2 regions of the Bradyrhizobium sp. CCBAU 45394 genome follow, and region 2 is predicted to be linked to the other one. Evidence: riboswitches for the same ligand, from Rfam matches in the RefSeq annotation. Region 2 holds a riboswitch; the other holds the start of a gene.
The links. A riboswitch is a leader RNA that binds a small molecule or an ion and turns the genes downstream of it on or off. The one in region 2 is predicted to bind ZMP and ZTP.
Positions count from the first base shown of each region.

Region 1 (4,328 bases), on a different contig from region 2:
CGCCGATCCGTCGAAGCTGAACGGCAGCGCCACCTTCGCCAGCGCCGACGGCACCTATCCCAACGGCACCCATGTCGCGGAGGTCGAGATCGATCCGGCGACCGGCATCATCAAGATCGTCAACTACGTGATCGTCGACGATTTCGGCAAGACGCTCAACCCGCTGCTGCTCGCCGGGCAGGTGCATGGCGGCGCCATGCAGGGCATCGGCCAGGCCTTGATGGAGCAGGTGGTCTACGGGGCCGGTGACGGCCAGCTGATCACCGCGACCTTCATGGACTACGCGCTGCCGCGGGCGGCTGATGGTCCGGACTTCGTGTTCGAGACCGCCAACGTTCCATGCAAGACCAATCCCATGGGCGTGAAGGGGGCGGGCGAGGCCGGCGCGATCGGCTCCTGTCCGGCCGTCGTCAACGCCATCGTCGACGGGCTCTGGCGCGAGTACAAGATCGACCACATCGACATGCCGGCGACCCCGGAACGGGTGTGGATCGCCATCAGCGAGCACCGTCGCCGTCACAGCCTGTAAGCCACAATCCTGCCGCGCGGGAATAAACGCCCCGCGCGGGGTTCTATCCATGAATGGACCGCGACTCCCGTGAAGCGGGGGGATGGTCCAATCCCAAGGCATTTGCGAGTCGGAGAAACTAACCAATGAAACGGACGATGATTGTCGTGACGACCCTGCTATTGGGCGCGGGCGCCGTGATGGCGCAGCAGGAGGTCGCGGTTCAACAGGATAATCTGATGCGCTCGCAGGCCAAGAGCCTCTATACGGTCATCCTGAAGATGACCAAGGGCGATATCCCCTACGACCAGAAGGCCGCCGACGAGGCGATCGCCAATCTCGAGACCGACGTCGCCAAGATCGCCAAGACCTTCGAGGTCAATCCCAAGCAGGACGTGGTGAACGCGACCTATGGGGCCTCGCCGAAGGTCTGGAAGAACAAGGCCGATTTCGACTCCAAGATCCCGCCGGTGCAGAAGGCGATCGCGCAGGTCAAGGGCAAGATCACCGACGTCGCGAGCCTCAAGGCCGCCTATACCGCGATCAACGATCGTTGCACCGACTGCCACGAGACGTATCGGCTGAAGTTGAAGTAGCCACCTCACTTTTTTCCACGCTCGACCTCGAAGCCCGGATGAGCGCAGCGATATCCGGGAAGGTGACCCCGCATGTTGCTTCGCTCATGCGGCTCCGAGTGTTGTCTCAGCTGGCACGGCCTGCGGAACCGGTAGTTGCTGCAGGTCCGCAGGTCGGCTAAGCTGTGCTTTACGAAGAGTCTCCGTGCTCATTCGTCCTATCGCGCGACTGGCGAGCTAACGTGGAATCGACCACGGTGAAGCGCGAAGGGTTCCGACGCCGATCGCCTGGGCAACCAATCTGCTGGAAAAACAGCGTGTTGAGGAGCCCGAGCATGCCGTCATTTCGCAACGAACTGTCCATCAACGATCAAGAGATCGCCGCCGCCCTTGCGGGGGAAGAGCACCGCCAACAGGACGGCGTCGAGCTGATTCCGTCCGAGAATTACACCTACCCGGAGGTGCTTGAGCTGCTCGGATCGGTCTTCACCAATAAATATTCCGAGGGATATCCGGGACGCAGATACTACGGCGGCCAGCAGTATACGGACGAAATCGAGCGCCTCGCACGCGAGCGGGCTTGCTCGCTTTTTCGTGCCGAGCACGCCAACGTTCAGCCTCTTTCCGGATCACCGATGAATCAGGCCGTCTATCTCGGCCTGTTGGAGCCCGGCGACACCATTCTCGCCATGGACCTGTCCCATGGCGGTCATCTCACCCACGGCGCGCCGGTGTCCCACATGGGGCGTTTGTTCAACTTCATTCGCTACAAGACGGCCCCGTCAAACGGCGGCGCGATAGATTTCGACGAATTGCGCGCGATTGCGCGTGAAGCGCGTCCGAAGATGGTGTTGTGCGGTTACAGCTCCTATCCGCGCGACCTGGACTATGCGGCATTCAAGAGTATTGCCGACGAAGTTGGCGCGCTCACGATGGCTGACGTGAGCCACTATGGCGGATTGGTTGCCGCGAATGTCATGCGCAATCCGCTTGATGCCGGCTTCGACGTCATGACGACGACATCCCACAAGACGCTGCGCGGCCCCCGTGGCGGGATCATCCTATGCCGGAAAGAAAATGCCGGTCGGATCGATGCTTCCGTATTTCCCGGTTTGCAGGGCGGACCTCACATGAACGTCGTGGCCGGGATTGCCGTGACGCTCAAGAAGGCGGCGACCTCGGATTTCCAGGTCTACGCGCGGCAGGTCTTGCGCAACGCGAAGGTTCTTGCCGGCGCGCTGATGGAGCGCGGGATGAAGCTGGTCACGGACGGAACAGACAATCACATGATGGTCGTCGATACGGCAGCGTCCGTCGGACTGGACGGGCGGGCAGCCGAGGATGTGCTTGATGCCATAGCCATCACCACAAACAAGCAAGTGATTCCGGACGATCCGCGCCGCCGCTCAGGCCGAGCGGTATTCGCCTTGGGACACCGGCGGCGACCACGCGTGGCATGGGAGAGCCCGAAATGCGTCGTATCGGCGAGTTCATTGCGGCGGCTCTGCAGGCGAACGGCAACGATGTGGTCGTCGCGCGCCTCAGGTCAGAGTGCGTCGAGATGTGCCGGGCTTTTCCTGTTCCAGGCGTGATGTCCAGAGCTAATTCTGTTGCCAAGACCTGACGGATCGTTGTGAGAGTGGTTATCTTCGGTCGAGCCGCCGCGGCGTTGATTCGACCTGCTGGATGCCGGCGCATCTCGCTCCCGATTGCCTCACGATGTTTGGAGTTCCAACGCGCGGCGCGGATCCTAGTCAACAGCGAGACTGGCCATGGTAAAACCCTTTCCGTCGAAGACCCACATCGGCAACCATATGCTGCATCCGGAAACGCTGATGCTGACCTATGGCTATGATCCGCAGCTGTCGGAAGGCGCCATCAAGCCGCCGGTATTCCTGACCTCGACCTTCGTGTTCAGGACCGCCGAGGACGGGCAGGACTTCTTCGATTTCGTCGCCGGCCGGCGCGAGCCGCCGGAGGGGATGGGCGCGGGCCTGGTCTATTCGCGCTTCAACCACCCCAACAGCGAGATCGTCGAGGACAGGCTCGCGGTCTATGAGCGCACCGAGAGTTGCGCGCTGTTCTCCTCCGGCATGGCGGCCATCGCAACCACGATCCTCGCCTTCGTGCGCCCCGGCGACGTCATCCTGCACTCCCAGCCGCTCTATGGCGGGACGGAAACCCTGCTGACCAACACGCTTGCGCGCCTGTCGATCGGCGCCGTCGGCTTTGCCGACGGCATCGACGAGGCGGCGGTCAAGCAGGCCTCGGAGGAGGCGATGGGCAAGGGCCGGGTTTCGATGATCCTGATCGAGACCCCGGCCAACCCGACCAATGGCCTCGTCGACGTCGCGATGATCCGCCGCATCGCCGACGCGATCGGAAAGGCCCAGGGGCATACGCCGATCATCGCCTGCGACAATACGCTGCTCGGGCCGGTGTTTCAGCGGCCGATCGAGCATGGCGCGGACCTTTCGCTGTACTCGCTGACCAAATATGTCGGCGGTCACTCCGACCTGATCGCGGGCGCCGCGCTCGGCGCGAAGGCGATCATGAAGGGCATCAAGGCGCTGCGCGGAGCCATCGGCACCCAGCTCGATCCGCATTCCTGCTGGATGATCAACCGCTCGCTCGAGACGCTGAGCCTGCGCATGGAAAAAGCCGATGCGAATGCGCGCCTCGTGGCGGCTTATTTGCGCGATCATCCCAAGGTGGCCAAGGTCCACTATCTCGGTCATCACGAGGAGGCATCGCCGGCGGGGCGTGTGTTTGCGAGGCAGTGCCTGGGGGCGGGATCGACGTTCTCGTTCGACATCGCCGGCGGCAAGGAGGCCGCGGTCAAATTCCTCAACGCGCTGCAAATCCTCAAGCTGGCGGTGAGCCTCGGCGGCACGGAGTCGCTGGCCAGCCTGCCGGCGACGATGACCCATTCCGGCGTTCCCGCCGACATCCGCCAGAAGATCGGCGTGCTCGATTCCACGATCCGGTTGTCGATCGGCATCGAGAACCCGTCGGATCTGATCGCGGACCTCGCGCAGGCGCTGAATGCGGCTTGAGCGGGGGGATCAAAGCGGATTGGACGCGCGGCATGCCGACATGATCGCCGCGGCAGCCTCGTTGCTCTGCGCGCCCGAGAGCTGCCGCACGAGGCAGACGTAATAGCCCTTGCTGGATGCGTTCAACAGGGAATCGCCGTTGACGACGAGCCAGTTGCAGGCGGAGCGGATGTACTGCACGGCAAGGGG
Region 1 is NZ_LBIX01000155.1:61,792-66,119, reverse strand. It holds gene WN73_RS17240 (xanthine dehydrogenase family protein molybdopterin-binding subunit) at 1-529, shown strand, start outside; gene WN73_RS17235 (cytochrome c) at 655-1,104, shown strand; ZMP/ZTP riboswitch at 1,299-1,384, shown strand; partial or broken gene glyA (serine hydroxymethyltransferase) at 1,419-2,707, shown strand; gene WN73_RS17225 (cystathionine gamma-synthase family protein) at 2,856-4,139, shown strand; gene WN73_RS17220 (VF_A0006 family four-cysteine protein) at 4,149-4,328, opposite strand, start outside.
Region 1: it holds a riboswitch for ZMP and ZTP, as region 2 does, so the genes downstream of both, glyA (serine hydroxymethyltransferase) here and purH (bifunctional phosphoribosylaminoimidazolecarboxamide formyltransferase/IMP cyclohydrolase) in region 2, are expected to answer to the same signal.

Region 2 (4,328 bases):
ATACCGGCTTCCAGCGCCTCGATGCCGGCCAGACCACACTGATCATCGACACCGGCCCGCCGCCGCCGGCCGGCGTCAGCCACGACGCCCATGCCGGCTGCCTGTCGTTCGAATTGTCCTCCGGCATCAGCCGCATCGTCACCAATTGCGGGATGCCGACCACGGGCCGCGACAATTGGCGGCCGTTCGCGCGCAGCACGGCGGCGCATTCGACGCTGACCTATCACGACACCTCTTCATGCCAGTTCGTGGAGATGTCGGCGATGAAGCGGCTGTTGCATGGCTCGCCTGTCACCAGCGGCCCGATCGAGGTCGAGAGCTATCGCGAGGTCGTTCAGAACGGCACGCTGCTCACGACGTCGCATGACGGCTATCTCGCCAAATTCGGCGCGATCCATCGCCGCGTCCTGATGATCGCCAATGACGGCGCGCGCATCGACGGCGAGGACACGCTGTCGCCGCCGCAAGGCGGACGTTTCAAGGGCGCGGATGCCGATTTCGCGGTCCGCTTCCATCTGCATCCGGCGGTGAAGGCGAGCCGGCTGTCGGATGCCCGCGGCGTCATGCTGGTGCTGCCGAACCGCGACGTCTGGACCTTCGAGGCGCTCGACGACAAGGTCGATCTCGAGGACAGCGTGTTCCTGGCCGGCAATGACGGCCCGCGCCGCACCGCGCAGATCGTGGTCCGGCAGGATGCCCGCCAGGCGCCCTCGCTCCGCTGGAGCTTTGTCCGCTCCACCGCTTCGCCCGCTGTCACCAATGCCCGCCGCAACGCCCGCCGCGAGCCGGAACTTCCGCTGTAAATGCGCACGATTCGGCCCCATCTCATCGTTGTGAAAACGGCCGAAAGCTGCTATCGAGCGCTCGCTCGCGCGACTGGCGACCTTGGATGGAGCACCATCGGGAAGCGCGGGACTTAAGACGCCGCGCGCCTGGGCATAGACACTCCTTAAGACAGAGGATCTTGCTCATGACTGACCATCCCCGCCGCGTCACCCGTGCCCTGCTTTCCGTCTCCGACAAGACCGGCCTGATCGAATTCGCCAAGGCGCTTGCCGCCCATGACGTCGAACTGGTTTCGACCGGCGGCACCGCCAAGGCGATCGCCGCGGCCGGCCTCAAGGTGAAGGACGTTTCCGAGCTGACCGGCTTCCCCGAGATGATGGACGGCCGCGTCAAGACGCTGCATCCGAAGGTGCATGGCGGCCTGCTCGCGATCCGCGACAACAAGGACCATGCGGATGCGATGAAGGCGCACGGCATCGCGCCGATCGATCTGCTCGTCGTCAATCTCTATCCGTTCGAGGCGACCGTCGACAAAGGCGCCGGCTTCGAGGATTGCATCGAAAACATCGACATCGGCGGCCCCGCGATGATCCGCGCCGCGGCCAAGAACCATGACGACGTCGCCGTGGTGGTCGAGGCCGAGGACTACAAGGCGGTGCTCGACGAGCTCGCCGCCAACAAGGGCGCAACCACGCTGAAGCTGCGCCGGCGGCTTGCCGCGAAGGCCTATGCGCGGACCGCGGCCTACGACGCCGCGATCTCGAACTGGTTCAACCGGCAGCTCGAGATCGACGCACCTGATTTCCGCGCCTTCGGCGGCAAATTGATCCAGTCGCTGCGCTACGGCGAGAACCCGCACCAGACCGCGGCATTCTATGCGACTCCCGACAAGCGCCCGGGCGTCTCGACCGCACGGCAGCTGCAGGGCAAGGAGCTCTCCTACAACAACATCAACGACACCGATGCGGCCTATGAGTGCATCGGCGAGTTCGACGCCAAGCGCACCGCGGCCTGCGTCATCGTCAAGCACGCCAATCCCTGCGGCGTCGCTGAGGGCTCCGACCTCGTCAGCGCCTATCGCAAGGCGCTCGCCTGCGATTCGACCTCGGCGTTCGGCGGCATCATCGCGATGAACCGCGCGCTCGACGCCGACACCGCGCGCGAGATCACGAAGATCTTCACCGAGGTGATCATCGCGCCCGACGCGAGCGAGGAAGCGATCTCGATCATCGGCGCGCGCAAGAACCTCCGCCTGTTGCTCGCGGGCAGCCTGCCCGATCCGCGCGCGCCGGGCCTCACCGCCAAGACGGTGGCCGGCGGCCTGCTCGTGCAGAGCCGCGACAACGCCGTGGTCGACGACATGACGTTCAAGGTGGTGACCAAGCGTGCGCCCACGGACGCCGAGATGCGCGACCTCAAGTTCGCGTTCCGGGTGGCCAAGCACGTCAAGTCAAACACCATCATCTACGCCAAGGATCTCGCTACCGTCGGCATCGGCGCGGGCCAGATGAGCCGGGTCGATTCAGCCCGCATCGCGGCGCGCAAGGCGCAGGATGCGGCGGCTGAGCTGAAGCTCGCCGAGCCGCTCACCAAGGGCTCGGTGGTGGCCTCGGATGCGTTCTTCCCGTTCGCCGACGGCATGCTCGCCTGCATCGAGGCCGGCGCTACCGCCGTTGTGCAGCCCGGCGGCTCCATGCGCGACGACGAGGTGATCAAGGCCGCCGACGAGCACGGCATCGCCATGGTGTTCACGGGAACGCGGCATTTCAGGCACTGATTTCGCCGTCATTCCGGGGCGCGCGCAGCGCGAACTCTGGTGCGCAATTGCGCACCTGAGAATCTCGCGCGACAACTTCTGGATTCCGGGTTCATCGCTCCGCGATGCCCCGGAATGACGGCGGGAAGCTACTCCCGCACCCGCATCAACAGCCCCAGTCCCGCGACGAAGAACACCACCAGCACGGCCATGCCGGCCTTCTGGCTGGCCGTCACCGCCGTGATCATGCCGATCAGCAGTGGGCCGATGAAGGACGTCACTTTCCCGGTCAGCGCGAACAGGCCGAAATACTGCGCGATGCGATCCTTTGGCGCGAGGCGGATCAGCAACGTGCGCGAGGCAGCCTGAAGCGGACCGCCGGCGGCGCCGATCAGGCAGCCCAGCACGAGATAGGCGCGTTCGGCCGCGCTCGAGAACAGGGGCGCGCCCGGCTGGGGGGCCGCGACCTTGACGAACAGCACGCTGTCCTTGTCGACCAGAAGGATCGCCGCCACCGACAGCAGCAGAATCAGCATGCTGCCGGCGATGACGCGCTTCGGCCCGAGATGATCGTCCAGCTTGCCGCCGAGCCAGGCGCCGAACGCGCCGGCGATGGCGAGCATGATTCCGAAGGTGCCGATCTGGATCGTGTGCCAGCCGAAGGTGCCGGCGGCGTAGATGCCGCCGAATGCGAACAGCGACACAAGGCCGTCGGTGTAGATCATGTTGGCGAGCAGGAACGCCGCGAGCGATTTCTGCTGCGGCAAACTCCTGATCGATTGCTTCAGCTCCGACAGGCCTTTGCGTAGCGCCTCGCGCACCGGCCGCTTCGCCGGATAGTCCGGCGTGAACAGGAACATCGGGGTCACGAAGATGATGAACCACACCCCGGTCAGCGGTCCGGCGGCGCGATCACCTTGATGACTGGCCGGATCAAGCCCGAACAGCGGCGTGAAGCCGAGCAGCGTGCGTCCGGTCTCGGGATTCGCAGCGAGCAAGCCGAGCACGATGATCAGGCTGACGATGCCGCCGATGTACCCCGTGGCCCAGCCGGTGCCGGAGAGCCGGCCGATTCGCTCGGGCGGCACCAGGGTCGGCATCATCGCGTTGTTGAAGAGGGTGGCGAATTCCGCGCCGACGCTGGCGAGCGCGACCGCGGTGAGCAGGGGCGGAATGACTGAGGGATCGCCGGGCTTGCCGATCCACAGCGAGCAGGACGCCAGCACCAGCAGCGTGCCGAACCCCGCGATCCATGGTTTCCTGCGGCCCGAGGCATCCGCGATGGCCCCCAGCACCGGCGACATCAGCGCGATGGCGAGGCCTGCAGCCGCCATCGCAAAGCCCCACAGCGATTGGCCTGTGGCAGCATCTGGCGCGATGCTGGTGGCGAAATAGGGCGCGAACACGAAGGTCGTGATCAGCGTGAAATAAGGCTGCGCAGCCCAGTCGAAAAAGATCCAGCTGATGACAGCGGCGCGCGGCGGATAGGTCCGCAGCACGCCGGCCATGCGCGCATCCGGGGCGATCGTCGTCATCACGCAGTCCTCATCACGAACAGTTTTGCCTGTGTTGGGGCAAACCGTATAGCATAAGCGACGCGTGTGAACTGTCCCGAGGACCCGGCGGAAATTTGATGATGTCGTCATTTTCGACCCGGCGGACGTTTTTCGCCTTCCTGGCCACTCTGGCGCTTGGTCTGGCATCTGCGACCGCGCAGGATGCGCGGCGGGGCTATGTCCCGCCGGCGCTCGACACGGTGCATGCCGTTGCAGCCGAGCACGGCATG
Region 2 is NZ_LBIX01000171.1:283,855-288,182, reverse strand. It holds gene WN73_RS29325 (heparinase II/III family protein) at 1-803, shown strand, start outside; ZMP/ZTP riboswitch at 863-945, shown strand; gene purH (bifunctional phosphoribosylaminoimidazolecarboxamide formyltransferase/IMP cyclohydrolase) at 971-2,563, shown strand; gene WN73_RS29315 (MFS transporter) at 2,692-4,077, opposite strand; gene ggt (gamma-glutamyltransferase) at 4,176-4,328, shown strand, end outside.